2 regions of the Roseiflexus sp. RS-1 genome follow, and region 2 is predicted to be linked to the other one. Evidence: riboswitches for the same ligand, from Rfam matches in the RefSeq annotation. Region 2 holds a riboswitch; the other holds the start of a gene.
The links. Region 2 has a riboswitch for FMN ahead of ROSERS_RS14225 (ABC transporter permease). Riboswitches for the same ligand answer to the same signal wherever they lie in the genome.
Positions count from the first base shown of each region.

Region 1: linked by a shared signal. The riboswitch ahead of ROSERS_RS05010 (riboflavin synthase) and the one ahead of ROSERS_RS14225 (ABC transporter permease) in region 2 are both predicted to bind FMN.

Region 1 covers NC_009523.1:1,189,156-1,204,628, reverse strand. Annotated here, with positions in the region: gene ROSERS_RS05055 (aromatic ring-hydroxylating oxygenase subunit alpha) at 1-946, opposite strand, end outside; gene ROSERS_RS05050 (hypothetical protein) at 1,267-2,520, shown strand; gene ROSERS_RS25835 (hypothetical protein) at 2,821-3,480, shown strand; gene ROSERS_RS05045 (hypothetical protein) at 3,375-5,183, shown strand; gene hypE (hydrogenase expression/formation protein HypE) at 5,193-6,251, opposite strand; gene hypD (hydrogenase formation protein HypD) at 6,248-7,363, opposite strand; gene ROSERS_RS05030 (HypC/HybG/HupF family hydrogenase formation chaperone) at 7,360-7,629, opposite strand; gene hypB (hydrogenase nickel incorporation protein HypB) at 7,968-8,675, opposite strand; gene ROSERS_RS05020 (DUF1641 domain-containing protein) at 8,653-9,069, opposite strand; gene ribB (3,4-dihydroxy-2-butanone-4-phosphate synthase) at 9,487-10,800, opposite strand; gene ROSERS_RS05010 (riboflavin synthase) at 10,781-11,392, opposite strand; FMN riboswitch at 11,630-11,778, opposite strand; gene ROSERS_RS05005 (hypothetical protein) at 12,462-13,721, opposite strand; gene hypA (hydrogenase maturation nickel metallochaperone HypA) at 13,820-14,191, opposite strand; gene ROSERS_RS04995 (MBL fold metallo-hydrolase) at 14,406-15,242, opposite strand; gene ROSERS_RS04990 (ribose-phosphate diphosphokinase) at 15,255-15,473, opposite strand, start outside.
Region 2 covers NC_009523.1:3,439,555-3,455,027, forward strand. Annotated here, with positions in the region: gene ROSERS_RS26085 (DUF192 domain-containing protein) at 1-191, opposite strand, end outside; gene ROSERS_RS14215 (WS/DGAT/MGAT family O-acyltransferase) at 228-1,667, opposite strand; gene ROSERS_RS14220 (ABC transporter substrate-binding protein) at 1,834-2,877, opposite strand; gene ROSERS_RS14225 (ABC transporter permease) at 2,880-3,707, opposite strand; FMN riboswitch at 3,932-4,066, opposite strand; gene ROSERS_RS14230 (ROK family protein) at 4,129-5,178, opposite strand; gene ROSERS_RS24235 (Stp1/IreP family PP2C-type Ser/Thr phosphatase) at 5,309-6,607, shown strand; gene ROSERS_RS14240 (Stp1/IreP family PP2C-type Ser/Thr phosphatase) at 6,650-8,443, shown strand; gene ROSERS_RS14245 (serine/threonine protein kinase) at 8,452-9,825, shown strand; gene ROSERS_RS14250 (vWA domain-containing protein) at 9,910-11,148, shown strand; gene ROSERS_RS14255 (double zinc ribbon domain-containing protein) at 11,175-12,755, shown strand; gene ROSERS_RS14260 (peptide ABC transporter substrate-binding protein) at 13,147-14,958, opposite strand; gene cytX (putative hydroxymethylpyrimidine transporter CytX) at 14,977-15,473, opposite strand, start outside.

The DNA of each region.
Region 1 (15,473 bases), 2.3 Mb from region 2:
GCACCACGTCGCTGAACTTGAACGAGCGGTGAAACTCTTCCGCCACTTCGGGGCGATCAACATCGAGAACATACCACTCGAAAATCGTCAGCGTTCGCTCGTGTCCCAGCGGCAGAATGATGTTGATCTGGAGATTGTCCGGATAGATATTGAGCATCAGGTTGGGAAAGATCCAGTAGTAGAGCGCCTGCGCGGGCGCGCCTTCTTCCAGGTGCCGCCGGTAGAGCGAATCGGGATTTTCGCGGATCGGTGCGTGCTGCTTCGAGTAGTAGCGGAACGTCTCGACACGGTACTGTTTGTAATCGATTTCCTTGAACAACCCCGGATGCGCAACCGGAATGTGATACCCTTCCAGATAGTTATCGACATACACTTTCCAGTTGCAGGCAATTTCGTAATCCACCCGCTTGTAGAACCCCATGCGCTCCAGTGGCATATTCGCCGTCTCTTCAGGAATAGCGCCAAGCACCTCGCGCAACGGCGGCGCCTGCATGTCAAGGTTCACAAAGACGAACGGACCCCACGTATCCACCTGCACGGGGCGCAAACCATAATCCGCCCGGTCAAAATCTTCCACCCCCTCGAATTCCGGCGTCGAGCGCAGCGTCCCATCAAGGTTGTATGTCCAGGCGTGGTAACTGCACTGGAGTGTCTTGCGATTGCCGCATCCCTCAGCGACCGAACCGGCGCGATGGCGGCAGACGTTGTAGAAGGCGTGCAATTTCCCGGCGGTGTCGCGGGTGACGACCAGCGGCTCGTTGATAACCGAACAGGTAAAGTAGTCGCCCGGATTACGAACGTGCTCCGTCCGCCCGACGAGTTGCCAGGTGCGCCCAAAAATACGCTCTTCCTCGATCGTCAGCATCTGCGGATCGATATACCAGCGCGCCGGAATCGTCGTGGCGCGCGCCAGGTCTGGCTGAAACGTGTAATCGCTCAGGTTCATCGGGTTGCTCCATTGCAGTATCGCGGAGAGTGCAGCAGGATGCTGTGAGTCTAATCCAGGAGCGGTGAGTTGTCAATTGAAGTTCTGTCGCACTGCAGGGGGTATTGCGGGTTCTCAAAGGTAGAGTTCTTGGGAGAGATGAGCGGTTTTCTGCATTCCCGTGCGCTTTTGCCCCTCATCCCCCCAACCCCCTTCTCCCCTTGTGGGTTGAAAGGGGGGGGATTCGCAGGCAGATTGTCAACCGTTTCCGTTCCACCGAACGCACGGGCCGATCCGTCGGTAGCATGATCATGGAAGGATCGCGAGACACGGAGGATGGAATGGCCCGCACGCCCACGGAACGGTTGCTGCAGCAGCAGATCCAGACCCTCTTCCCGCGCTTGTCGCGTCACCGGCGCCGCGCCCTGTCCCGCTGGGTCTTGGGCGCCCGCTTGGCGGGGAGCGCCAATCGTCCCGCGCTGGCGCCAGCGCTCGCCACTGCCGGGATCGCCCGTGCCGCCACCCTGGCGGACGCCTGGGACGCCTGGATCGCCGCCCCGGCCCATCTCATAAACACCGCCGACCCACCTGCGGCGGGTGCGCCACCGGTGGTCAGTCCGCTGGCGTGCGGCGCCGACCTGCTCCGCTGGATTCGCGCGCACTGGACCGGCGGACCGCTGGTGCTCGGGCTGGATGCCTCCCATCGGCGCGCTGACGTCGTTCTGCTGCGCATGAGCGTCCTCTATCGGGGCGCTGCCCTGCCGGTCGCCTGGGTGATCGTCCCGGCGAACCAACCGGGCGCGTGGGAACCGCACTGGGAGCGGATGCTGCGCTGGGCCCGCAGCGCGCTGCCGCTCGACCAGGAGGTCCTCACGCTGGCGGATCAGGGGTTGTGGAGCCCCCGGCGGTGGCACGCCATCCGGTCGCAGCAGGTCCATCCCATCATGCGGGTGCGTCCCACGTCGACCTTCGCGCCGACCGGTCAGGTGCGCCAGTCGGTGCTGCGCCTGGCGCCCGGACCGGGGCATGGATGGGTGGGCGCGGGGGTCGCCTTCACGCACGCACCCAAGCGGATTGCGGGCACGCTGGCGGTGGCGTGGGGCGCCGGCCATGCGGAACCGTGGGCGCCGCTCGTCGAGCGTTCAGCCGCGCGGGTGGATGCCGCGTGGTATGCCCTGCGCAGTTGGGACGAGGCGGGCTTCCGCCAAAGTACGTCGATGGGCTGGGACTGGCAACGCGGTCAGGTGACGGACCCGGATGCGGTGGCCTGGCAGTATCTGGTGGTGGCGACGGTCACGCGGTGGACGGTGGCCGTCGGCACGCGGATCGAAGATGCAGAACAGCAGGGGGTTCCGCCCGGTCGCTTGCGGCGGGCGCCGCCGACGACGGGCGCACCGCTGCGCCGTCGCTGGAGCGGCACGGCGCAGCGGGTGATCAGCCTGCTCCGGCGGGGGGCAGGTCGGCGCCTGCGCTGGTTGCTGGCGCAAGGGCGTTGTTGGGTCCGCTTGTGGTTGCGCCCGGAGCCCTTGCCCAAAATAGGTGACAGCGTAACCATGCATATCGATGACCCGTCCCAATGCCTGAAATCGCCCTAAATCCCCCCCCTTTCAACCCCGTGTGGGAGAAGGGGGAGTTTGGGCATCCTGATAGCTGAAACGGGAGATGGCACTCAGAGGCTTGCCAAAAAATCTACCGCTGTAAGGGTATTGCGGGGGAAGGCGGCAGATCGGGGAGAAGATAAAAGCACGAGCAGATCCAGGAAACCGGTTCCATCGGTCGAAGGCTCTCTTCTTATGAAACGAGGCATCAGTTTCTGTCACAAGAAAGTGCCGTGACGGTGTCGTGATATAATAGTCGCCTGCTGCGAACTTATCAATAGACAAACTATAAACCCTATGCGCGAATACGGCGACAGTCGGCAGATTGCTCATCTGCGAAGTTTCTTCGTTCCTCTCGTCCTTTACTTCGCGCTGGCGATTTTGATGACATTGCCGCTGGCGCTGTATCTGACCAGAGCCGTTCCTGGTAATGGAGTTGACTCGTGGGTAAATATGTGGAATTTGTGGTGGTTGCGCAGAGCGCTGATTCACGGCGACGATCCTTATTTTACGCCGATGCTCTATTACCCCCAGGGCGCCAGCCTGCTGCTGCACACACTCAACCCCATTAATTTTCTTATCACGCTACCTGTCATTGCCACCCAAATGCTTGGCGATCCCTTTTGCCGCCTTCTACCCATCAATTTCTCATTACCCTGCCTGTCATTGTTACCTAACCTGGCTGCTACGTACAATGCCGCTATTCTGGCGTCGCTTACGTTGTGCGGTCTATGCACGTATCTTCTGGCGCTCGACGTCACCGGCAGTCTTCCTGCGGCTCTGGTTGGAGGTGTGTGGTCTTTGCGTGCAGCGGTTATCTTCTCTCCCAGGTGGCGGGAGGACATGCTAATTTGGTTGCCGCGTGGCCTTTGCCTCTGGCAATGCTGGCGCTGCGCCGCACAGTGCACCGCCCGTCCCTGCGGAACACGCTCCTTGCCGGTCTGGCGCTGGGATTGAATCTGCTGGCAGACTGGCAGTATTTCCTCTTCATTCTCATCTGGACCGGATGGTACAGCTGCTGGATTATTGCGGCGCCCGAACACCTGGGGCATCTGTATGCGAGAGCGCAGTTTCCGGCGCGTTTGAAGGCAATCGCGCCTTTGCTCGGTGCGCTCGTCGTCGCACTCGCTCTGGCATCACCACTGATTATTGCAACGGCGCGTGCGTCGCTGGATGTGCCGACTGCCGCTACAGAGGGAGGACCGAACTTTCGGCTGGATCATTCGGTCGATCTGGCAGACCTCTTCATTCCCAGTCAGTTGCATCCGCTCTGGGGAACATTTGCAGAGCAGGCGCAATCGTACAAAGCTGAGTTATACATTCAGAACAAGACAGCTTATCTTGGCTTGGTCGCTCTGGCGCTGGCAGGTTTGGGGATCCGCGCCGGACGTGAGCGGGCGTTTTGGGCGGCGAGTGTTGTGATGTTTACTCTGCTGGCGATGGGACCACGTTTGCAGATTGCTGGCTGGAATAGCGGTGTTCCCCTGCCCGCCGCCATCCTTTTTGAACTTCCATTTATCGTCATCTTTCGCTTTCCGATAAGGTTCATAGCCGTTGCAATGGTGGCGCTTGCCATCCTATCCGCCCTGGGAATGCGTGCAATTCTGATGATACTCCAGACATCGTACAATGCACTGTCGCCTCCCAGACCCCGACAGTTTGCTGCTCTCAAGACACGTCTGATCGTCGCGGGTTTCATTGCGCTGCTGGCGCTGGATAATCTGACACTGCCGTTTCCGCTGGTTGGTATATATATCCCTCCATACTATTGGGAGATCGCCCGCGAACCGGGGACGTTCGCAGTGATGGAAGCGCCGCTCTACTCAGCAACCAGTCCGTTTTATATGCTCTATCAGACCATTCACGAAAAGCCCCTGGTGGGTGGACACACGGCACGACGATTGCCGTATGCCATATTGGACGAACTCCCTGTTTTGCGCGCACTGGCATATGCCAAACCGGCGCCAGACATCATTAAGCAGGAAATGGAGGTCGTTGCACCAAGCGTGTTCCATTATTTCAATATCCGCTATCTTATGCTCTACTCGGCTGGTGGCGCGTTGCGCTACGGCAGAATGATGCGGATAGCAGAGACGGTGGCCGGCTATCAACCTCCGCTTCGCGATGTTGCATTCGTGAAAGCTTCTGATAATTTCACGGCGTCAGGCTTGCGGCGCTCCTTCTGGCTTGGAAATCAGGAGTCGTATGGCAGCGTGCTCGTCTACCGCGCATCGACGCCGACCACCACCGTTCCGTTTATCGGCGTCGGTGCAGGATGGGATGAGCCGCGACTGGTTGACGGGCGTTCGGTCAGAGAAGTGCTGGATCAGGCAACCTGGGCTGACGAACTGGGATGGTTAGAAGGTGAGGCAGTCAGTCGGACATTTTCGCAGGCAGCGCACCTGCATGTCTACAGTTCCGAACCGTGTCGCATACGGCTGCACCTGCGCCTCGAGGCGGAAGGCGCAGGGCGCTTGCTGCTCCAGGATCTGGAAGGCGACCAGCGCACGGAATGGGCGCTTGAGGCAGGAATGCAGACGGTGAGCGTTGAACTGCACCTTCGTCCCGGCAAAACAACGCTCCAACTCGTCTCTCAGGAGAGCAAACCGCTGCGCGTCTGGGGCGTTAACCTCGACCTGCTCGAAGCGACGACACCCTGAGACGAAGGATCAGCAGATCCGCGGCAATTGTTCCCCCACCATCATATCGACAATCCGGGTTCCGCCGATACCGGTGCGTGCCGCCACAATACCCGGATGATCGGCAGTCACGTGCCCGATGATGGCTGCCTGTCGCCCCTGCGGATGCGCCCGCATCCGCGCCAGCAGCCGGTCGGCGTCGGCGGGGGGCGCGATGGCGATCAGTTTCCCCTCATTCGCCACGTAGATCGGATCCATGCCGAGCAATTCACATGCGGCGCGCACTGCATCCTGCACCGGCAGTTTGCGCTCATCGATCACGATGCCGACCTGTGAGGCGCGCGCGATTTCGTTGAGCGCCGACGCCACGCCGCCGCGGGTGGGATCGCGCAGCACGTGGATGGTGCGGGTTTCATCGAGCATATCGGCAACCAGTCCGTTGAGCGGCGCCGTGTCGGATTCGATCGGCGCGCCGAACTCCAGCCCCTCCCGCACACTGAGAATGGCGATACCGTGATCACCGATGGTTCCGCTGACGATAATCACGTCTCCCGGTTGCGCCCGCGTCGGACCGATATCGACCCCTTCCGGGATGATGCCGAAGCCGCTGGTGTTGATATAGACCCCGTCGCCGTGACCACGATCAACGACCTTGGTGTCGCCAGCGACCAGTTTCACCCCGGCGCGGCGCGCAGCCGCTCCCATGCTGCCCGCGATTGCCGCCAGGCGATCAAGCGACATCCCTTCTTCCAGGATGAACCCGGCGCTCAGGAAGAGCGGCTGCGCGCCGCGCATGGCAATGTCGTTGACGGTGCCGTTCACTGCCAGTTCACCGATGTTACCGCCGGGAAAGAAGAGCGGCCGCACCACGAACGAGTCGGTCGAATATGCCAGGCGCATCCCGCCGACCGTGATCAGCGCTGCGTCTCCCATATCGACTGCACCCGCCTCTGCAAACGCTGGCAGAAACAGGTGTTCGATCAGTTCCGCCGAGAGTTTGCCGCCGCCGCCATGCCCCATAATGATGTTCGGGTGATCGCGTAGCGGCAGCGGACAGACCCATCCCTCGAAGTTCAGCCCGTCGCTCATCGCGCTACTCCCACCTCTTCAGCTTTGATGAAGCGTCCGTACTGGTAGTAGGCTGCGCATGCGCCTTCGCTCGACACCATCGTCGCGCCGAGTGGTGTGCGTGGTGTGCATTCCTTGCCGAATGCAGCGCACTGGTTGGGCTTGAGCATGCCCTGGAGCACCTCACCGCTGCGACAGATCGGCGACTCGCGCGTCTGAATGTCGCTCACGGCGAAGCGCGTCTCAGCGTCGTAGGCGCGGTATGCGTCGCGCAAACGCCAGCCGCTCTGCGGGATGACCCCAATGCCGCGCCATGCCCGGTCGGTCACCTCGAACACCTCAGACAACACCTGCTGTGCCGCAACGTTTCCCTCGGATCGCACGGCGCGCTCGTAGGCGTTGTCGAGTTCGGCGCGCCCCGATTCGAGTTGCAGAATGACGCGGCGAATGCCTTCCAGCACATCGAGCGGTTCAAAACCGGTCACCACAATCGGCACACGGTAGCGCTCAACGAGCGGCTGGTACTGCCAGGTGCCCATGACGCTGCACACATGCCCGGCAGCCAGAAACCCCTGCACCCGGTTTGTCGGCGACTCCATGATGGCTGAAATCGCTGGCGGCACCAGAACGTGGGATACCAGCATCGAAAAGTTGCGCAGTCCCAGACGGTGCGCCTGCAACACCGCCATCGCATTGGCAGGCGCGGTCGTCTCGAACCCGATGCCGAAGAAGACAACCTCGCGGTCGGGGTGTTGCTGCGCCAGGCGCACAGCATCGAGCGGGGAGTAGACGATCCGCACATCGCCGCCTTCGCTCTTCACGCGAAACAGGTCTTTGGCGCTCCCCGGCACGCGCAGCATATCGCCGAATGAGCAGAAGATGACGTTGGGGCGGGAAGCGATTGCCAGCGCCTTGTCGATGATCTCCAGCGGCGTGACGCACACCGGGCAGCCAGGACCGTGGATCAACTCGATCTCTTCAGGCAGAAGCTGATCGATGCCATTGCGAATGATCGAATGCGTCTGCCCGCCGCACACTTCCATAATCGCCCACGGGCGCGTGGTGATACGACGAATTTCGGCGAACAGGCGCTGCGCCAGTTCCGGGTCACGATATTCGTCGAGATACTTCACGCCGCTTCCTCCTTCGCCGAATCGGTGCGCAACTCTTCGTCGAGCAAGCCGATGCTCTCGAACAACGCCAGGGTCTCCAGCGCCGACTGTTCATCGAGGCGCGTGATGGCAAATCCGACATGCACAATCGTATAGTCGCCAACGTTGATATCGGGCAGGTATGCCAGGCACACATCTTTGACAATGCCGTTGAAATCGACTTTGCCCATGCGGATGCCGTTCATCTCATAGATTTCTTTGACCTGTCCGGGGATGCCGAGACACATAGCGTTGTCCTTTCACGGGTGATCGATTCTGTCACACGGTCGCGTATTATGCAAGATTGACGGGTTGATAAACCCAACGGACGATGCAACTCAAAGGTTTGCCCACAAAACCTGCCCCTGTGCGTGTATCGCCCTCCGGTCCTCCCTCCTGCGCATCTGAGCAGGAGAAGGCGGCGTGTCAGACCGTCAAAGACACACCTCCAAAGAGGCGAAGGAGCGCGAACGATACTATGCCTTATCTACGGCTTTTCAAGCCCTCATACCTGAAAGATTCGAGTAACACGGTAACACGGTAACACGGTTGTTGCCCGAATCGGCGATTGCGAGCCAATACCAGTTTACGTCAGACCTTCACGTGAGCCAGGAGAAGGAGTTCCCACCGCCATCGTTTCATATCGCCGCGCATCAAGCCAGGCAATCCAGTCGTCCAGCCCCGCGCCGGTGCGCACCGAGGTGGAGATCACCGGAACACCGGGATGGACGGCGGCAATGTTCGCTTCGACAGCGCGCATATCGAACTCAACCGCCTCCGCCAGATCGATCTTGGTCACCACAATGCAATCGGCGGATATAAACGCGCCCGGATATTTCAACGGCTTGTCCTCACCTTCCGTCACCGAAAGGATCACCACGCGCGCCGCCTCTCCCAGGTCGTACCCTGTCGGGCAAACCAGGTTGCCGACATTCTCGATGAACAACACATCGAGTTCGTCGAGATTCCAGCCTTCCAGATGCTGCTCGATCAGGTGCGCTTCCAGGTGGCACATGTCGCCGGTCTGAATCTGCCGCACCGGGGCGCCGCTGCGCGCCAATCGCTGCGCGTCGTTGTCGGTCGCCAGATCGCCGACAATCGCCGCCACGCGCAGCCTGCCGTGCATTCGCCGCAATGTTTCTTCGAGCAGACGAGTCTTGCCGGCGCCGGGGCTGGAAAGCAGATTGACCACGAAGACGCCAGATTGGAGAAAGCGAGCGCGTAATCCAGCAGCCAGACGATCATTCTTGCTGAGCACACCCTTGCGGATTTCAAGGAGTCGTGGCGTTGCCATTGTTCTGCACCCTCCCATTGTTATTGTTGTTCAACGACTTGCCGAAGCGCCGGGCGAAATCGACCAGCAGCGCGGCAACCCGTTGCACATCCGGATCGTACAGCGCGCGCACGAGACCAACCGGTTCGAGTCGCCGTTGCGCCTGACGATCTTCATTATAGGTTGCAACAAACGCATCGCCAGCGCGCCCCACCAGGGTGACGGTATCAGGATCGAAGACGCCGGATGTCAGCAGGATGCGAAACTCTTCGGAGGCGACAAACAGACCGATCTGCTCCACCAGTTCGGTAAACTGCGGGACGACGGCGATCAACGGCAGGACATCATTATCGATGAGATCGTCGCGTGGCGCCGCACGGAAGAAGTGATGGTTAATTGTAGTGACAACTCGCACAAAATACAAGTTAATGGTTCTTCACCGTTTAGAAGAAATTTATAGCAGTTCCCACAAAGGTTGAACCTGATGGACAAGGTTGAACACTCCCAGACGCGCTCCCCACACGGCGACCGAAATGATGGAGATTGAGAATTAAATCCGCTATGCGCCTCTTGCCGTGGGGCTGAAGCCCTCGGCTATGCGAGGCGAAGCCCGCCTGCGCGGGCTGTGGCGGATTATTTCTTCAAAGACCATAATTTCGGTCTACGCTCTGCCGGAAACGCGCGCCTCGTGCGACACGGCAGAGCCAGACGACGGTCAGCGTATCCGAGAAATGCTGTAATCACGGTAATCACGGTTTTTCTCAAGGGTAGGATCTTTGGGACGCTGCGACCGGTCTGCCGCATCCTTTGGAACAACCTGATGCTGTAGGGTTCACCCCTCTCCCGTGCTTGCCAGCACCCGACGCAGGTTTGCCATCTCAAGCGCTGCCAGGGCTGCCTCTGCACCGCGGTTGCCCGCTTTCGTGCCGGCTCGCTCGAATGCCTGTTCGATATTCTCGGTGGTGAGTACGCCGAAGGCGATCGGTATGTCGGTCTCGAAGGCGGCTGAGGCGATCCCGCTGGCAGCCTGACCTGCCACATACTCGAAGTGCGGCGTCGCCCCTCGAATGACCACGCCCAGGCAGATGATCGCGTCGTAGTACGCGCGCTGAACCGCGCCCTCTGTGCGGCGAGCCATCCACCGCGCTGCCTGTGGCAACTCGAATGCGCCCGGCGTCCATGCCACATCAATGTCATTCCTGGCGACGCCGTGACGGATCAGCGTATCCTGCGCGCCGCGTAACAGTTCTTTGCCGATGGTGTCGTTGTAACGGGAAATGACAATGCCGAACTTCATTCCCGCACCAACCAAATGTCCTTCAAAGGTTCGTCCCATCGCATTCTCCTGTTGGGTGAATTGCACTCCATTCTGCTTTGCGGCTGCCATCACCGGTTCGCTCGCCGCTCCTGTCCACGTACCGGCATCCGGAAGCGCAGCCTGATCGACAGGCTGTTGATCTGGAGCGCAGACGTTTGCAGCGGTGTGCTCAACCATCTGCACTGCCTGATACCAGAAACGATTGGCGTTGCGCTCCTGGCGTCGCCGGTATGCGATCAGGTCAGCAATCGCAACAATCCTGATTCCATGCCGCGCAGCGAACCGCTCCAGGTCGGATCGCCGTGCCATTGCGCCGTCATCCCGCATGATTTCACAGATGACCGCCGCCGGATACAGACCCGCCATCCGCGCCAGATCAACGGATGCTTCTGTGTGACCGGCGCGGCTCAGAACTCCGCCATCGGTGGCCCGCAGGGGAAAGACATGTCCCGGTCGCACCAGATCTTCTGGACGGGTGTCTGGATCGATCAGGGTGCGAATCGTTGTTGCCCGGTCGAAGGCTGAAATGCCGGTGGTCACGCCGTGGCGCGCTTCGACCGGAACGGTAAAGGCGGTGCGAAATACGGCAGTGTTGGTCTCCGGCGACGTTATCAGCGGAATCTGTAACGCATCGAGCCGCTCACCGGTCATGGCGACGCAGATCAACCCACGTCCCTCGCGTGCCATGAAGTTGATCGCCTGCGGGGTCGCGTATTCGGCGGCAATCGCCAGGTCGCCTTCGTTCTCCCGATCTTCATCATCGACAATGATGACAAACCTGCCAGCCTGAAAGTCAGCCAGTGCAGTTTCAACGCTGGCGATTGCCATAGTTCCCCTCATGCATGAACTTCTCGACATATTTGCTGAGCATATCAACCTCCAGATTGACCCGGCTTCCGATCGACTTGCGCGGCAGCGTAATGTGCTGTTGGGTGTATGCCACCAGCATGAAGGTGAAGGCGTCATCGAGAACATCGACCACGGTCAGGCTCGTGCCATCGACGGCGATATACCCCTTGGGCACGATATAGCGCAACAACGCTGCTGGCGCAGCCACGGCGACCCACAGCGAATCACCCTCAGGGTGAAAGGCGCGCACCACGCCAGTGCCGTCGATGTGACCCTGCACGAAGTGCCCGCCGAGTCGCCCATTCAACGCAAGCGATCGTTCGAGGTTCACTCCATCGCCAGGTTTCAGATCGCCCAGATTGGTTCGCCGCAAGGTTTCCGGCGAAAGTCCGACTGTGAAGGAATGGTCGGTCAGGTTCGTCACCGTGAGACATGCGCCATTGATAGCCAGGCTGTCCCCAAGACGGGTATGTTCCAGCACAGTGGTTGCCTGCACGGTGAGCGACCAGCCACCGGCGACTTCTGCCAGTGTCTCAACAGTTCCGATCTCTTCGACAATGCCTGTGAACATGAGCCCTCCTTTGCAACACTATCCGGCGTCCTTATAGAACGTCAATTCCCGGCTATGACGCTGACAAACAAACATCCCGAAGGCAATACACACCTTCGGGATGCCACAATCGACGCGACTCGCCGACCACCTGCCAGTATGCCGGTCTATGGATCACAAAACCCCGAACAATCGCGTTGTTCGGGGCTTTACGATCACAAACCGACACGCTGACGCAGGTCGCCTGCGCGCGGATCGGTCAACCTTCTTCCATCCCGACTGTACGGTCGGCTCCGGAGTTTCACCGGATCGTGCACATTGCCGTGAGGCACGATGCTCGTGGGCTGTACCACCGATCGGGAATTGCCCGGCAGCCCTGCCGGACTCACCCTGCCCCGAAGGTTCTTATATTCTGTTGTGATGACCTGGCTATGGCTGGATGCTGCCTGCACTGCACCAGTAACGGGCAGGCGTGCTGCATCCCTTATAAGTAAAGCATATCATTTGCGTGGTTGTCAAGGATAATGCGCCGCTTTTATACCCATCTGCTGGAGAGACGGTTGATAGTGCACCAGCAGAACACGCTGCACTGCTTCGAAGGGCTTCGATGCAATAAGGCAGCGCTTCCGGTCTGCTGATGTGCCAGCGCGGGTAGATGCTGGCTGTGCAGGCGAGCACGTGGAAGGTTCGTGTTGCGCGCTGAAGGCAAAATGGCAGACCTGTCCGGAGCGCAGTGACGGGGGTGCAAGGACGGCGCAAGAACAAAGGGCAGACAAACCTATGGGTCTGCGGTCGCTGTCGTCTTTGGTTTATAGCAGTTCTCACAAAGATTGGTCTTGTTGGCAGGGTTGTCCCCGCCATCGAAAGCAGACGCCGTGTGCACCATCCCTCCGCGTGCTCCGCGTCTCTGTGTGCATCAGACCGGCTCACGCGGAGGCGCGGAGGCGCGGAGCAAGCGGAAACGGGCGCCTCGCACGACACGGCAGACCCGACCAGGGGTCAATGTATCTGAGAACTGCTATAGTTCCTGGTTCCTGGTTCCTGGTTCTTGGTTCTCAGTTCCTGGTTCCTGGTTCCTGGTTCTCGGTTCTCAGTTCCTGGTTCTCAGTTCTCGGTTCTCAGTTCTCAGTTCCTGGTTCTCAGTTCTCGACACACGGCAATCGATCTCGATCAGCGCCTCTTCGAGGAGCGCCGCTGCGCCATAGTCGCGGTGGGACAGGAAAATGCTGCGCGCGCGGATCAGGCGATCACGGGCGCAGTCGAAGCGTCCAAGGTAGAAGAGGGCAGTTCCCTGATTCGCCAGCACACGCCCATACCCGATCGGGTCGTGATCCTGATCGCGGTGTGCCAGCACCTCATCGTACAGTCGAACCGCCTCGATTAAGTGTTCGGTCGGCGACGCAGCCGAGGAAATCCGCAACGCATTGGCAAGGGTGACCTGTGCATTGAGCCATTGATCGTAGTGTGTTTCGCAGGTGTACACCCTGAGCGACTCACGCAACGACTGGATCGCCCGCTCACGGATTGCCTGGTCGCCGTTGCCGGATGGAGCGAGCGCAAGGAGTGTCAGCGCCAGCCGATAGTGCGCCAGCGCATAGAGATCGGGCGTGCGTTCGATTGAGCAGCAGCGTAGCGCCTCCTGAAACCACTCGTTCGCTTCAAGCAGCAACGCGCGCTGGCTATGAGCCTGATCCTGACATAACATTCCCAACCGCAGCGCGAGATACGCGCGCAGATCGAAGAGTTCGCTTCCAGCAGTCAATGTCGCCGCATCACGCAAGGCGCGGAGTGCAGCCAGCGACTGGTTGGCATTGAGATACACTGTTGCCAGATGATCGAGCAGTTGTGCCGCAAACAATGGCGACACCTGGCGCACCTCCTCGATTGCCCGTTGCAATGCGGCGATAGCGGCATCGTACTGCTGGCGCGCAAGCGCGCAGGCGGCGTGCGCCGGGAGAATGCACGCCGCTACTTCACCGCGCAGCGTCTCCACAGCTGGCGGCGAGTCGGTCAGCCCGCCCATATATGCGACGAGATCGAGCAATGCTGCCAGGTCGCCGTTCAACTGCCGACGCAGGTGCGGGTATGCCTCCGGGTCGCTGCGCAGCACAAATCGATTGTAGTGCGCTTCCGGCGTCGGATCGCTCGCCAGCGCGCGCCATGCCCCCTGTCGGTCGTTTGCCAGCGCCAGTGCGTAAAAGCGGAGCGACGCCGGCATCTGTTTGGGCAGGCGTCCCGCCAGCAACGAAGCGCACATCTCCTCCGCGCCGTCAACCGGTGGAAGCACAAGATACCCGGTCGGCGGAGGAAAGATGCCAAGCGGTTGTGGACGAAGCGATAGATGCGCCATAGCGCCTCCTTTGGGGGTTCTTAACCCGCACCGGTCGAGCAATCAGATCTATCGCTCCAGGCACCATTGTCTTTCGCGATCCGCGAGCGCCAGAAGAGTCACGACGCTGTGGCTTCCGGCGTGTCGTCCTCGTACTCCAGGGCTGCCAGTTCGATCTCCTGACCTGTCACGATCCGTCGGCACGCTGCACCGCACTGTGGGCAGCGGAAATATCGCACATCCGGGAGCGCTACAACCGTATCGCACGTTTCGCAGTACACCTGCAACGGAACCTCTTCGATCTCGAGTCGCGCACCTTCCAGTCGTGTGCCGGCGCTGGCGACATCGAAGCCGAAGAGAAGGGCATCCCGAACTACCCCCGAAAGAGTCCCCAGACGCAGGTGAACAACCGTCACCCGTGCGACGCCTGCCTTCGCAGCCGCCTCTTCCGCGATTTCTACCAGGCTGTGGGCGATTGACAGTTCGTGCATAGATCATAGCAGCCGATTGCAATGCACGCGCATCCTGGCGATTGCACGCCCGTCAACGCCGACGTCGGCAGCCTGTATGGGTCGGTACGAAAACACGCGCTGTACAAATAATACGGAGATGTGACTGAGACTTATTATAGTCAGCCACTCACGTTCAGGCAGGTTAACAAACCGCAACCAGGGAAGAGTAAATGACAACCAAATCGGGAGAGGTTCAGTCGAATAGCGCCAGTTGTTCGCCGTGCATATCGCTCGACCAGTGCATCGGGGTGCGGCGTGGCAGGGCAGTGACGCTCACGCACCGCACCCCGGCGAGCGCAAGAACGCCGCGCACCACCTGCTCGGCGATCTGCGGCGAATTGGCTTCCTGCGAGAGATGCGCCAGCCATGCGCTCCGACGTCGTCCATCCGTCCCCAGGCGGGCGAGCAACCTTCCAGCAGCGACGTTGTCCAGATGACCGGTAGGACTATAGATGCGTTGCTTGACCACCCCGGCGTAGGGTGCGCGCCACAGGCGCTCCTGATCGTGGTTCGCTTCAATCACCACCAGATCGGCAGGCGTCAACCCGTTCACAACCACGTCATCCCATCGCCCCAGGTCGGTTGCAATACCGACGCACCATCCGTCAACGCTCATCGTGTACCCCACCGGCTCGGCAGCATCGTGCGAGACAGGAAAGCTGCCCACGTGAATATCGGCGATCATGGTCGCGGTGCCGGTTGCCAGTTCCCGCACCGTGGCGCCCGTCAGATCATGCTCCATTGCCGCCAGCGTCGCCTGATTGGCGATCAGCGGAACGCCGTAGCGCCGCGCCAGCGGACCCGCCGACATCGTGTGATCGCCATGTTCATGCGTGATCAGGATGGCGCTCAACTGATCGGGGGAAAGACCGCTCCGCATCAGCGCCCGCTCGATGGTGCGCAACGGAACGCCGCAATCGACCAGGATCGCCGCATTGCGGGACCGCACCAGCAATGCATTGCCGCTGCTCCCGGAAGCCAGCGAGGTGACTGCGAGCGTTGCACGAGAAATGTCTTGAGTGCCGGGCATGGTCGATGATGACTATCGCGGAAACAGCACGCTGATACTTTCGCGGTAATGGATCCGGCGTATCGCTTCACCGAACAGCGGCGCTACCGACACCACTTCGATCTGCGGCGTCAGGGTGATCGGTTGCGTCTCGACCGTGTCGGTGATGAACAACCGCCGGATCGGGCTGTCAGCCAGTCGCTCCATTGATCCACGAGCAAAAACGCCATGCGTCACAGCGGCGTACACTTC
Region 2 (15,473 bases):
GGCGCAGGATATGCTTCTCCCGGCGTCGGATATGCTCCGCCCGGCGCCGGATATGGTTCCGGCGCAGCGACGATCACCGTCGGCGCAGGGGCGCCTGCACCTGCCGGCGTGGCGATGGGGCGGTCATTTCTCTGGGGCTGACCGCACGCCATCGCAACGATCAGCAACAGAAACAAGGATACCACGCGCACGGAGTCGTTCACCCTTCGCCATCGACGCATAGCGCGTTATCCCCCCGCAGCGCGTGCACGCTCCGACGCATCGCCGGTGACAATGCACGCCAGACGTAAGAGATCGTTGAACTCGGTATGGAAGGCGGCAACAATCGTGTCCGGATCGGGAACCAGCCCCGCATCGACCGCAATACCGATCAACACATCACCGGCGTAACTGAAGATGCTGACCCCCAGACCCAGGTGACCCGCCTGCGGTACCCAGAACATGATCTGGCGGATCGGGCTGCCGGCAAGATAGATACGCTGTCGCGGACCGGGAACATTGGTCATTACTGCGGTCGCCTTGCTGCCAAAGATATCAACGACCAGTTCCGCCATCTGCTGCGGCATGACGCCGATCGTATTCAGGATGCCAAAGGCGATCAGCGCTTCAGGCGAACTCTTGATCCCTTCCATCCGGCGCTTCAACTCCAGCAGCCGATCGAACGGATCCTCGATGCCGATCGGCAGATCAAGAAAGACCAGGCTGAAGCGGTTGCCCAGTTCGGTGATCGGTCCCGGCGGGCGGAGATTCACCGGCACAACGGCGCGAATGTTGAGACCCTCGACGACCGCGCCACGGTTGATCATGTACCGTCGCAACGCTCCTGCAACCGCATTGAGCAGCACATCGTTGATCGTGCAGCGAAACATGCCGCCAACCCGCTTGACGTCATCGAGCGGAATGGGTTCTGACCAGGCAGCGCGTTTCTGGACCCCCAGCGCCCCTTTGAAGAGCGTCAGCGGATCGGACGGCATGAAGAGCAGTTTGTTCAACGCCTGCGCCCCGCTCACTCCGGTGCGCGCCACATCGATCACGCGCGCTGGATCGCTGAGCAGTTCACGACCTTCATCGATGATCGTCCCTGCGCTCGTCAATGCATTGCTCAACGACCTGACTGCGGGAAGGAGGAAGGACTCGATCGGATTTGCAGCGCGCGTATCCTGCCTGACGCCACCGGCAGCCGACAGCGCATCCCGTTGTTCATCGGTCAGCGAGAGGAGCACCTGCACCAGCGCAATACCGTCGGCGATGGCGTGGTGCAACCTGCACAACGCAGCGCTGCCGCCGTTGTAATTTTCGACAATGTGAAAATGCCACAGCGGCTTGCTGAAATCGAGCGGCGTGCTCATCAGATCGCTGACGAGCGCCTGCAGTTCACGCTTGCCGCCGGGCGCCGGCAGTGCAATTCGATGAATGTGCGCGTTGAGATTGAAATACGGATCGATCTCCCATTCCGGCAGAACATTGGACGTTCGCCCTGGTTTCACCCGCATCCGAAAACGATCAAAGACCAGCAACCGCTCCTCGATGACCCGATGCAGCCGTGCGACGTTGATCGGCTCATCGAACATCAGGACGCCGGTGATCATCATGAGGTTGGTGGGGTCTTCCATCCGCAGCCACGCGGCATCGGCGCTGGTGAATGCCTCAGTTCGTCGTGCTGCCATAGTGCGCTCTGCTCGCTCGTTCGACTCAGCAATCCATCCACAGCGGTCATTGCTGCACTATCCTACACTGAGGCGGGGAAAGTGTCAACGATAATACATCGTGCACGCCAGGAAAGACTGGGGGTTTGCTCTTCTCCTTCACAAACCCCCGGGGTACGCCAGCTGTTCAATCCTTGAGAAACTGGTTCGTGAACGCTTTCATCACGTCCACATCGGTCGTCAGCAGTCCGCTTTCGCGCAGAAAGGTGTGGGTTTCACGCCAGTTCGCTTCGTCGCAGAAACCCAGCCCCTCGGTTTTGGTTTTGTCGCTCTGCCAGTAATCCAGCGTTGCCTGGAGCACGGCGCGTTGCAGATCGCGGGTGGGCTGATCGGCGCTCTTGAGTTCGGGAATGTAATCGAGCGCAACGGTAAAGGCTGTGTCGGGATCGGCGATGACTTCCGCCATGGCGCGCAGTGTTGCGCGCACGAAGCGGCGCACAACATCCGGATTGCTGCCGATCAACTGCTCGCTCGCAATCACACTGTCGGAAGCGAGCGGGAAGTAATCGGAAACACGGATGACGTTCACCGGTATGCCCTGCCGTTCGAGCTGGATTGGCTCATTGTTGCCGTACCCGGCGGCAACCGTGACTTTCCCTTCGCTGATCGCCGCCACCTGGGTGAACCCGATCTCCTGGACATTCACCGCTTCGCGCGGGATGTTTTCTGCATACAGCAGCGCCAGCAGACCGATCCAGCTGGCGCCGAAGCGTCCGGGAATACCGACGGTCACTCCGTCGCGCGTCAGGTCCTTCGGCGTGGTGATATTCGCTTCGGTTTTACTGAAGAAGACAGTTGGAAAGCGCTGGCTATTGGTCATCACGGCGACAACCGGCAATCCCTGGGCACGCGCCAGCAACACCGAGTCGCCCGACGCCAGCGCGAACTGCAGGGTGCCCTGCGCCACCCGCTGAACGACATCGGTCTCAAAGTTGTAGTCGAAGGTCACGTCCAGCCCTTCGTCGGCATAGTACCCCCTGGCATGCGCTAGATAAAAGTGGGAGAACTGAACATTCGGAATGTACGGAAAGCCCATTATGACCGGGCGCAGCCCCGTCGGCGCGGTTTGTCCGGGTCCGGCGGCAGGCGTCGGCGTTGCCGCCGGCGTCGCGCCGCATCCGGCGCCGATCAGGGCGGTCAGAAGCACGAGGAGTAGCGACAGACGACGCATGGTTATGCCTCCCATGTGATCAGCAGACGTTCGATCAACAGGGCGAGAAGGAACAGGAGTAACGTGATTCCAGCCAGGACGGTCAGCGCCACAAACATCAGCGGCGTATCGAACAGACCGCGCGCGATGTTGATCAGCGCGCCAAGACCGTCGCGCCCGCCGATGAATTCACCAACCACGGCGCCGGTTGTTGCCAGCGCCAGCCCGGCTTTTACGCCGCCAAAGATGCCCGGCAGCGCCAGCGGCGCCTCAACATAGCGCAGCAGGTGCCAGCGGTTTGCCCCACTGATGCGCGCCATATCGATCAATTCACGCGGTACGCTGCGGAAGGCGACGATGGTAGCGCTCAGGATTGGAAAGAAGGTCACGAGTGTTGCCACCAGCACCCGCGACTCAAGCCCGACTCCTACCCACAGCACAATCAGCGGCGCAACCGCCACGATCGGCACCGCCTGACTCGCTGCCAGCAACGGGGTCAGCACACGGTCGAACGTTCGTGTGCGCGCCAGCAGATAACCAAGCGACAGGCTCAGCGCGAGCGCGATGCTGAAGCCGCTCAAGGCGGCAGATAGCGTTATCGTGATGTGACGTTGGAGTGTTTCACCGGCAAGTTCAGTCGCCAGGCGCTGGATCACCAGCGTTGGCGCAGGAAGAATGAACGGCGGGTAGTCCTGTACGATGACCACCGTCTGCCAGACGAGCAGCACCAGCGCCAGCGACACAGTCAGGCCTAGCCACGATGGCAGACGCAGTGAGAGGCGACGCACCGTTCTCCTGTATGGACGAATCGCCTGATTGGATCGGAGCGAAAAACCCTGTTCGTTGACCATAAGGCACCTCGCGTATTGACGCGAGGCAGGGGGGATGGGAGGCGATCATGCACGCAGCATGCCGGCCGGTCATGCCGCACAAAAAACCCGAAGCCAGCAGGCTTCGGGGCATGTATGACAGCGAACAAGACGTTCACGCAGAGCGTGACGCCTATAACAACGCCTTGAAGAGGACGACTGCGATGACGCGCGCATCATCGCGATCAACCTCAGGCGCTATGCTCGCCGATCTTCTCCCATCCGGACTGTAACCGTCGGCGCCGGCTTCGCACCGGTCTCCTGCCTTTCGGCTCGCGGGCTGGTGCAGCATGCTGCACATCACCGCCGATCGGGAATTTCACCCTGCCCCGAAGATCGTGCTCATAGCATAGCATTATCGATGATGACTGTCAAGAAACTGAGCGAGAACATGTCACAACCATCATCCGGCATGGCGCGCGCGTTGCTGGTAGAGGATCGTCAACGCTGCCCCGATCGCCTGCGACAGATCGCCCAATGCTGCCGGAACAATCGTCAAAAAGCCACGCTGCGGCGACCAGAGATAGGGTTCGGCGGTCTCACGCACGATACGAAGGTAACGCTCGCGGAACGATGCTGTCGTCGCTTCGGGATCCATCAACCCGCCGCCGATAACGACGTACTGCATATCCAGCGCCATTGCCAGCGTCGCCACGAGCAACCCCAGCGCCCGCGCCTGAAAGTCGAAAATCTCCAGCGCCAGTGGATCGCCCTTCTGCGCCAGACCGCGCAACCGAAACGCGCGCTCGCGCATGCTGAGAGGCGAGGTTGCCAGCTCGTGATCCGGATAGCGCGGCAATCGTTCCTCCAGCAGATAGGGCAGACCGGAGAGCGTCGTATAGACTTCGAAGCATCCCCACGTCCGACCACATCCGCAGGGGTACGGTTGTGCGCCGAGCAGATGCAGCGGCGCGGGCATATGCCCGCCCTCCATGCCGTTCAGTGAATCACCGTCGAGCGGCAAGCCATCGCGCCCGACATACGCACAGCCAAGCCCGGTGCCCGGCGCCAGCATGACGACGGTAGCGCTCTGATCGCCGCGCGCATGCTGCGCCTCGGCAACCCCTCCCATATTCCCATCGTTGCCGAATGCCAGCGGGATTGGACGACCGGCGCGATCGGCAAGCGCGTCGCAATAGGCGGTATAGAGGTCGAAGCCGGCAAAACTCTCCGGCAGGTTTGGCGAACGTCCAAGTACGCCAAAGCGTTCATAAGGACCAGGAATGGCGAGACCAACGCCCTGAACCTGATCCCATTCCAACCCGTGCAGCGCCAGATAATCGGTGATCGCGTCAACCCACCCGCGCACAACCGCGACCGGTCCGTTGAGCGCACCGGTCGGACGCTGCACCAATTGTGTGGAAATCACCGTTCCATCGTCCCATACGCCGCCGACTTTCGATGTGGTGGCGCCGCCATCGGTGCCAATGTAGACATGTCGCTTTGCACTCATACTCAACCTGGCTTTCCTGTGATTCACCGAAAACAGGTTTCCCCATTGTAGCCGGTGCCCAAGAGATGTCAAAACCAGACCGACATGCTATACTGGAGCCTGGACTGTATGCGTCAGGACGGAGGACGTATTGAACACGCACTGTCCATTCTGCGGCGCACCAGTTGGGATGCGTTCACGCTTCTGCTCGATGTGCGGGCAGTTGCTGCCGCCATCTTCCCTGCCTGCTGCATCTCCGCCGCCACCTATCGACAACTGGCCAGTCGAGGGTGCATTAGCCAATGGAAAGCGATTGCAGGTCACCGGCGATGCACTTGATCTGCGTGAGCTGATAAACGTGGTAGAATCGAGTGTGCGATGGTGGCAGCGCGGGTTGAAGAGCAGCGACGCGATGACTCGCGATCAGGCGGCGCACGCGATTGACGAGTTGTCGCACATTCTGCGCAGCCTTTCTCAGCAACTGGCGCATGGACGTTCGACCATCCGCATCACGAGAAGACTGCCGGCGCTGCGCCGATTCGATATCGCCTGTCCATCGTGTGGCAGCGGTAATCGGGCTGGCGCACGTTTCTGCCAGCGTTGCGGCGCGCTACTCAACACAGCGCCAGGGTATGGAGCCGGGCACGTGCAATCACGCACACTTACATTCACATTTGCAGCGCGCACCGACACTGGTCGCGTGCGCCACCAGAATCAGGATTCGGTGTATACCGGCGTGATCCCGCTACCCGACGGTCAACAGGCGTATCTCTGCCTGGTTGCGGACGGAATGGGCGGCGCAGCCGCCGGTGAGTACGCCAGTCGACTGGCAGCCGATGTCAGTCGCGCCTACCTGGAACAGGAATCCGCCAGTCATCCGCCTGCGACCGATGCAGCCTGGCAGGCATTGCTGCGCGATGCAGTGCGTGCCGCCAACCGCCAGATCTACAATGCCGCGCGCACTGATGCGGCGCGACGCGGGATGGGAACGACGCTGACCATTGCGCTGCTGGTCGGTGATCGCCTGCATATTGCATCGGTTGGCGACTCGCGGGCATATTTGCTGAATACCGACGGCGTGACCGACGATGGCGCTCCTTCTGCCCAGTTGACATCAGACCATAGCCTGGTGGCGCGGCTGGTGGATATCGGCCAGTTGACGCCGGAGCAGGCGCGGGTGCACCCGCAACGGAATATCCTGTATCGCTCGATTGGCACCGATCCGTCGGTCGATGTTGATACACGCTCGGAAGCGCTCGAACCGGGTGACATCGTTCTGCTCTGCTCCGATGGATTGGTCAACCATGTCAGCGATGAAGAGATCGCTCAGATCGCACTTGGCGAAACCGACCTGGATCGTGCGGTGATGCGTCTCGTCAGCCTGGCAAATGAGCGCGGCGGACGCGACAATATCAGCGTCGTGATGGTGCGCGTCTCGGGTGAACGGTAAATGCGTATTGGTTCGGCTTCTGCGTGTGATGGTAACGTAACCATGCCTGTCATTTGCCAGTCGTGCGGCGCAGTCAACCGTGATAACGCGCGTTACTGTCTGCACTGCGCGCAACCGCTTGCACCCGCCCGCCCGTCACCCGATGATCAGGCCTGGCTGACGGCGCGATTGCTCGCCGATCCGTCCGTTTCAGTCTCACCGCCAGCGGATATGCCCACCCCTGGCGTAACGCTATCTTCCGCGCACGTGTACGATGTTCCAGTCCTCGCCGCTCCGGTGCGCTTAGATGAGGAGTCTGCTATGAATGCGCCGCCTGTTGACCCGAAAACGCCGTCGTTGTTTGCAGGACGGTACGAAATCATCGCTGCGTCCGGCGAAACGGTCGAGGCGCTGGATCGCCAGCCCTGGCGACGCTGCTGGTCGTGCGATACAACCTTGAATGAACCAGGCGAGGCATACTGCACCCAGTGCGGCGCCGCGCTCGACGGTCGTCGTTATCGTGGTCTGCTGACAGGCGCCACGCCTGCCGGGCTTGCACTCGTTCCGCAGGTGACCGATCCTGCTGCGCGCGCCTTCCTCCCGCCGATCTGGGATCAGGTCAGCGACGGTGATCAAACGCTGACCCTCACCCCGGATATCCCTTCGACGCCTCCTTCGCTGCCACTCAGCGAACTTCAGGCGCTCGTCATCGGACGGGATCTGGCGCGGTTGCTGACCCTTCTGCACGGTCAGGGGCTTGCGCTTGGCGCGCTCGAACCGGACGATCTCGACATCTCACCGGCGCACACTGTGCGGCTGCGTAATGCCCCTGGATTGCACCGGGCCGCAGAAGGCGATACGACCACCGATCTGATCCACCTGGCAACATTGCTCGAAGCGCTGACGGCAACGCCGCGCACGACCAGGCGGCTCGATGAGGAAGACATCACCCTGGACGTAATGCCAAACCTTGCCGATCTGCTGCGCGAAGTACGCACAGGGCGCCTGACCGATCCGGCAGAACTGGCGCAACGGTTTGATCTCCTCATTGCGTACCATACCGCGCCTGCGCCGCTGCGCGTCCGGTTTGGCGCAGCCACCGACACTGGCATGGTGCGTGATCTGAACGAAGATAGTCTGCTGGCGCTCGATCTCCGCCTGATCCGCCGCAACCAACCGCGTACCTGGAGTCTGTTCATTGTCGCCGATGGGATGGGCGGTCACAGCGCAGGCGAGGTAGCCTCGGATCTGGCGTTGCGCGGCGCGCTGGAAGTGGTGCAACGCGAATACCTGATGCCAACCGTTGATACCGATGCGCATGATGAAGAGGAGAATCTCCGCGACGTCGTTCGCCGCGCCATTCTCCAGGCAAATGAGTATGTGGTGCGCGAGGCGCGCAGCCGCGGGAACGACATGGGCACGACGATAACGATGGCGCTGGTCGCAGGTGATCGCGCAATCATCGGAAACGTTGGCGACAGTCGAACGTACCTGATGCGGGAAGGAAAACTGCGGCGCGTCAGTCGCGACCACTCGCTGGTGCAGCGCCTGGTTGATCTCGGTCAGATTACGCCTGACGACGTGTACACGCATCCGCAGCGCAATGCAATCCTCCGATCACTGGGCGACAAACGCGACATTGAGGTTGATATCTTCGTCGAACGGTTGCGTCCAGGCGATGCCCTGCTACTGATGAGCGACGGTTTGTGGGAAATGGTGCGCGATGAGCGGATGGCAGAGATCATCGCTGCGCACCACGATCCGCAGGCGGCGTGCAAGGCGTTAATCGACGCTGCGAATGCCGCCGGCGGCGATGATAACATTACCGTGATTCTGGTGCATGTAGAAGCATACTGAGTATCATTATGCGGTGTCCTGTCTGCAACGCATCCAACCCCGACGGCGCTCCGTTCTGTGCTGAATGTGGCGTGCGCCTGACCGATACCCTCACGTCGCCATCGGTTGCACCACCCACTGGCACGCCTTTGCAGCAAACCATTCTGCAGGGTCGTTATATTATCGAGGAAAAACTCGGGCAGGGCGGCATGGGCGCCGTCTATCGCGCCCGTGATCTGCGGCTCAGCACGGTGAACTGGGCGATCAAAGAGATGAGCCAGGCACAGATCACCGGATCGCTGGAACTCCAGCAGGCGCGCGCGGCATTCCGGCATGAAGCCGAACTGCTTGCCGGTCTTTCGCATCCGGGGCTGCCCAAAGTCGTCGATCATTTCGAGCAGGATGGAAAAGCCTACCTGGTGATGGAGTTCGTGCCGGGTTCATCGCTGCTTGCGCTGGCGCGCCGTGAGGGTTTGCCCTTCCCCCTGCCGCGCGTCCTCGATTGGGCAAAACAGATCTGCGAGGTGCTGGACTACCTGCACAGCCGACCATCGCCCATCATCTTTCGCGACTTGAAACCGGCAAATGTGATGCTCACGCCTGAAGGACGCATCAAACTGGTCGATTTTGGCATTGCGCGCCTGTTCAAGCCCGGCAAAGAGCGCGACACGCAGGCGTTCGGTACGCTCGGCTACAGCGCACCGGAGCAGTATGGGCAGAGTCAGACCGATCCGCGATCCGATATCTATTCACTCGGCGTCCTGCTGCATCAACTGTTGACCGGCTACGACCCGACCAGCACCCCCTTCCGCCTGCCGCCAGCCAACCAGGTGAACCCATCGATCCCGCAGCATATCTCCGACGCCATCGCCCGGGCGGTCAACCCGGACCCTGACGCTCGTTTCTCCAACGTGCGGGCCTTCCGTGATGCGCTGCTCGGCGGGCAACCGGTGATCCTTCAGACACCGGTGACAGAGGCAGTGCAATCCAGAATGGCGATTCCAGAGGCGATCGGGCAAACGATTCCAGTGTCTTCCCCAATTTCCGGTTCAGCCGCAGTGCAACCGCCAGCCGTCCCTTCGCCGACAACCGGCGTTGCGAATGTCGGGCGCTGGATCGGCATCGCCAGTGTGCTTATGATGGGACTGGCTACCGTGATTGTGGTCGCCGGCGCTGCAACCGAAGATTCCGATAGCGCGCTTACAGGTTTTGGCGTTCTGATGGCGTTCCTGCCATTTGCAACGGGACCGATTGCCTTCCTGCTCGGTTTGATCGCGTTGTTCTCCCCTGCGACAGCACAAACGCTCAAGGGGCGGCAACACGCAACAATTGCTGTCGCTACTGGACTGGCGACCGGCTTGCTCTGCTGCGTCATTTTCATCGTTGGAGGGGGAAGCAGCTAAACCGCACTCGATGGCTAGGGGTGCAACGATTCAGAATGGCATGGCGTCTAAGCGGTTAACGTTGCGGAGAGGGAGTGAAGGACGATGAATACCGGCATAACGCTTACGTGCACCTGGGGACGCGCACCGCTGGTTGCCAGCAAGGTTCCACAGGTCGCCTATCTGCTTATCGAAGCGCAGGCTGCGGCAATTGCCGAGAAAATGCCGCTCAATTTCTGCCTGGTGCTCGACCGCTCCGGGTCGATGCAGGGCGCCAAACTTGCGGCGCTGAAGGATGCCGTCAAACGGGTGATCGAAACCCTGACCCCGCAGGACATTGTTGCGATTGTGCTGTTCGACGACACCGTGCAAACGCTGGTTCCTGCGACGTTTGCCACCGACAAAGCGACGCTGATTGCACAGGTCGATGCCATCGAAGAAGCTGGCGGCACGGCGATGTCGGGCGGGATGGCGGCGGGTATTGTGGAACTGCGCAAGAACCATGACCCCGGACGTGTCGGGGCGATGCTGCTGCTGACCGACGGGCAGACATGGGGTGATGAGGATCGTTGCCGCGCACTCGCCCAGGAACTCGCCCGTGATGGGGTGCGGATCACGGCCCTGGGTCTCGGCGCTGAATGGAACGAAGCGTTGCTCGACGATATTGCCGAAGCGACCGGCGGCATTTCAGACTACATCGCCGATCCGGCGCAGATCACGACGTTCTTCCAGCATGCAGTCCGCACAGCACAGGGAACGGTTGCCCGCGACGCACGTCTGTTGTTGCGTCTGGTGCGTGACGCAACGCCGCGCGCGGTTTATCGCGCCAGTCCTGTGATCGCCAATCTTGGCTACCAGCCAATCGGCGACAGTGAGATTGCCGTGCGGCTCGGCGCCATCGAGGCGGAGACACCGTCGAGCATCGTTGTCGATCTGATGGTTCCGGCGCGCGACGCGGGGAGTTTTCGCATCGCCCAGGCGGAACTTCACTACACGCCGGTTGGCGGCGCAGAACAGGTCGTCAAACAGGACCTGCTGCTCGAGTTCGTGACCGACCCGACTGCGTCGGCGTATGATCCGCGTGTGATGAATCTGGTCGAAAAGGTGACGGCGTTCAAATTGCAAACACGCGCGCTGGCTGAAGCAGAAGCCGGCAACCTGTCGGGCGCGACGCAAAAACTGCGCGCGGCTGCGACACGGTTGCTCGATCTTGGAGAACTTGAACTGGCGCAGAAAGTCTCCGAGCAGGCGGCGCATCTCGAACAGGGGCAGGCGATCAGCGCCGAAAATCAGAAAGAACTGCGCTATGCAACCCGTCGCCTGACGCAAAAACTCGAGGAATAGCCTCTTGAAGCATTCGGAGGATCGGTATGATAACGTGTCCAACGTGCGGCGCTCTCAACGACCCGGTCAATCGTTTCTGTGACCAGTGTGGATCGCGGCTCGAACCGAGTGGTCCGATTCCGCAGGCATCAGCGCCCACGTTTCAGGCGCCACCCGTAGCGACAGCCCAGACCTGTCCCAACTGCGGTGCAACCGTCTTCCCCGGACAGGCGTTTTGTGAAGAGTGCGGCGCAGCCCTGACCGCAGTGGCGCCTCCTGCGGCAGCGGCGCCTCCTGTAGCAGCGCCGGTCAGTGTGGATGCACCAACCATGATCGCGCCTGCGTCGATGCCGGTTGCGGGTTCGATCTGCCCATCCTGCGGTCATCAAACCATGCCGGGCGACCGGTTCTGTGATGCGTGCGGCGCAACGCTCGCACCGGCGCCATCAGTGGCAATCGCCGATGCACCGACCGCTGCGGCGCCTGAACCGCCGTGGTCGGTTCCTGCGCCCCCGCCTGCCGAGCCACCTGCGCCGCCGCCAACGCTGATCGAAGCAGCGCCCGCACCGATTCCACCCGCGCCGTCGGTCGAAGCAGCCCCTGCGCCGGTTCCACCTGCGCCGCCGGTCGAAGTGGCAGCGCCATCGCCTGCCCCCGCCGATGCGCAGGCGGAGTATGAAGCCAGACGCCAGGCGTTGCTCGACGAGATCGCAAAGCAGCAGAAGATTATCGAGCAATTGGAGCAGTTGCAGGCGACCTTCGGCGCTGCGACGCCCCACGCCGTCACCATTGCCCTGGCGGAAGCGCGTGAGGCGCTCGCCAGAGCGCAGACGGAACTCGACGCTCTGCAACCACCGCCGCCGCCCGTCGATCCGGCGGTCGTTGCGGCGCTCAACGATGAAATCGCAAAGCAGCAGAAGATTATCGAGCAACTGGAGCAGTTGCAGGCGACCTTCGGCGCTGCGACGCCCCACGCCGTCACGCTTGCCCTGGCGGAAGCGCGTGAGGCGCTCGCCAAAGCCGAAGCGGAACTGGCAGCGCTTGGCGTTTCACCTGCTGCTGCACCGGCGCCATCCGCTGCACCATCTGCGCCGGTTGCACCGCCTCCACCGGTTGCACCGCCACCTCCGACGCCCATTGCGCCGCCTGCGCCAGCAGCAATGGAGATCGCCGCCCCGCCACCGTTCACCGCAGAACCGGTCGCTCCGCCGCCGGTTGCTCCCGCCGCCACACCCGATACGGCTGCAACGGTGACCTCGCCTCCGGCTGATTTTCTACCAGGCGCGACAATGCATATCCCTCCAGCCGGACCACGCCTCGTTTTCGATAACGGGGTAGGCGAAATTCCGGTTCCCATGGACAGACCGGAGATCACCATCGGGCGGGAAGACCCGATCAGCGGCATCCACCCGGAGATCGACCTGACTCCGTTTGGCGGCGAGAGCGGCGGCGTAAGCCGTCAGCACGCGCGGCTGATCAGAAGCGGCGAACAGTGGTCCATTGTTGATCTCGGCAGCACGAACTATACGCGGGTCGATGGCGTGCGGATCGAGCCGGGGGCGCCGCATCCGCTGAAAGATGGCGCACGCCTCCAGTTCGGACGCCTGACGGTGACGTTCAGGTTGTGATTCTGGAAGGAATGCTTCCAGAGGCGGTTTTTTCCGGCAGGCGCCTGCCTTTGTCTGAGATGAGCGGTTTTCTGCATTCCTATGCGCTTTTGCCTCTCATACCCCCAACCCCCTTCTCCCACACAGGGAGAAGGGGGCGTTTGTGCGTCCCGATGCCTGAAACGGGAGATGGCACGCAGGGGCTTCCAAAAAACCTGCCCCTGTGAGCATCCCCCAACCTCTTTCCCTCACAAGGGGAGAAGGGGGCGTTTGAGCGTCCTGAAGCCCAAAACGAAAGAAGAAACACAGGGACTTCCCAAAAACCTGCTCCCGCAAGAGACAACAGCCTCCACAGTGGGGACTGGCAGGCGGTCTGCTGGCGTTCGACTCGAGAAACAATACATGCGCCTGCTTACGGTATTCGCCTCCAGGAAGCAATATTCCAGAGACTGCTGTCAAAGGTGTTGAACGTTGGACCGGTCAGGTTCTTCAGCTTGACTGCTGGCGTATACCGGTTGATCAACGGGATTTCTACGATGTCGTTCACCAACAGGTCGTTCATCTGAATAGCCAATTGCGCCCGACGTTGTGGATCGAACTCGGTCTTCAGTTGCTCAAAGAGCGCATCGTATGCCGGATTGCAATAGCGACTGACATTGTTACCGTTCCAGCGGTTAGCCGCCGATGAAACCTGGGCACAGATCCAACCCTCCAGATATGACTGCGGATCAGGTGAGGCTGGGCCAAAGGTATACATTTGGAGATCGGCGTAGAACTTGTTCAGGGTATCAGGATTACCCGGATCACCACTGAAGAAGACGGCAGGATCGATAGCCTTGAGGTAAACCTGAATCCCAATCTCAGCCAGATTCGCCTTAATGACTGATTGCGTGCTCTGACGCAAGGTATTAACGCTGGTCTGGAAAGTAACGATCAGCCTGATACCATCCTTCTCGCGCACTGAACCCTTGAGCACCCAGCCAGCCTCATCCAGAATGCGCTTTGCTTCTTCGACATTGCGCTCACACGTCGTGTTGGGCGAATTGACACTTGCGGGTACAACGAGCAGGTTACAGGTCGGCGCACCGGTTGGACCGTAGAGCTGTTCGGCAATCGCCTTGCGATCAATCGCCAGGGCAATCGCCCGCCGTACCGCCGGATCGGTCAAGAACGGATGGGGCTGATCAGGCTCGCTGCGCTTATCGCCCAACGCCGGATCGGGATTGGCAAAGTTGATCACAATCCGCTCCACACCGCCGGTCGAACCACCGGCAATCACATCACAGTTGCCACTGGCCAGGATCGGCTCCAGGACCGCCTTGGGAATTTGCAGGTTCAGGGCAAAATCGGCTTCCGCCGTCGTACAGACGGCACGCGCTGCCGAGGCGGCGTCGCCACCCCCTTTGATCTCGACCGTATCAAAGAAGACGCTATCGGCATCGCGATAAAAGGGGTTGCGCTCGTAGATCACCGTATCACCGGGACGGAACTCGCGTAATTTCCAGGCATTGGTCCCAATCGGAGCGAGATTCGCCGCCTGACACTCGGCACTGGTATTCGCAGCAGAGCCGATACAGTTCGCAAATTGCTTCTGTTGCAGAATCATACCCGACGAACCAACAAAGGAGATGTATGGATTGGGGTTCGGTTCCTTCCACGTGATCTTGAAGGTCGTAGCATCAATTGGCTCGATACTGGCAATCGAGTCAAATGATGTTTTGTTGGTGCAGCCAGTCGCTTCATCAACACAGTAGCGCCAGGTGAAGATGATGTCGTCAATCGTGAAATCACTGCCGTCTGACCACTTCAAGCCCGGCTTGATCTTCCAGGTCACGCTGGTACCGTCGGCGGCAATACCACCATTCTCGATGGTCGGAATTTCAGCCGCCAGAAATGGAACCAGTTCGTCCCGCTCATTGTAGCGAGCCAGTGGTTCAAGCATAACCGTAGCGCCGTTAAAGTCCTTGACGCCGGTCGCCAGATGCGGGTTAAGCGTCGTTACCGCCTGCCAGGAGAGAATTGTGAGTTTCCCTCCAGTCCGGGGGGCTGCGGTTGGCGCGTTCGTTGGAGCCAGCGCTACAGTTGGTTGCGGTACATCGGTTGCCTGCACTGCTGGCGCCGTGGGTTGCTGAACCTGGGGCTGTTGAGAACCACCACACGCCACCAGCGCCACCACCATCACTACCGGAAGAATCGCCTGCATCAAAACCCATCTGCGAAACATCCGAACCTCCTGTGCCACTCAATAGGGGACGCGAGTCAGGCGCTGTTGTCGAACCAGGCGCAAACCCGTGTAAAGCAGAAAGGTAATGACAAAACTCGGAATGCTTGCCCCGATCTGTGGTGCCCATTGTGTAATCGCCTGATAGACCAGTATCCCAACCAGCCACGCCGCCAATCCGCCCCCTTGCCACTCCAGGCGCCGATCACCCACAAGGGCAGTCTGATCCGACGCCCGCTGGCGAATGACAAAATAGTCGGCCAGTACAACGCCAAACAGCGGCACAAAGAGCGAACCGATGAGGAGCAAGAAGTTGAAGTATTCACCCATTGTGAGAGATGTTGCAAATAAGAAGCCAACTGCACCAATAATCACGATCAAGAGACGTTGACCGATTTGTGGGAAAATGTTCTGAATCGAAATAGCCGCCGAGTAGATGTCAGCAAACGCATTGTCGGTTTCATCAACCAGGATGACCGCAAGTGCTACAATGCCACCGGTCATGGTCATAATTGCGG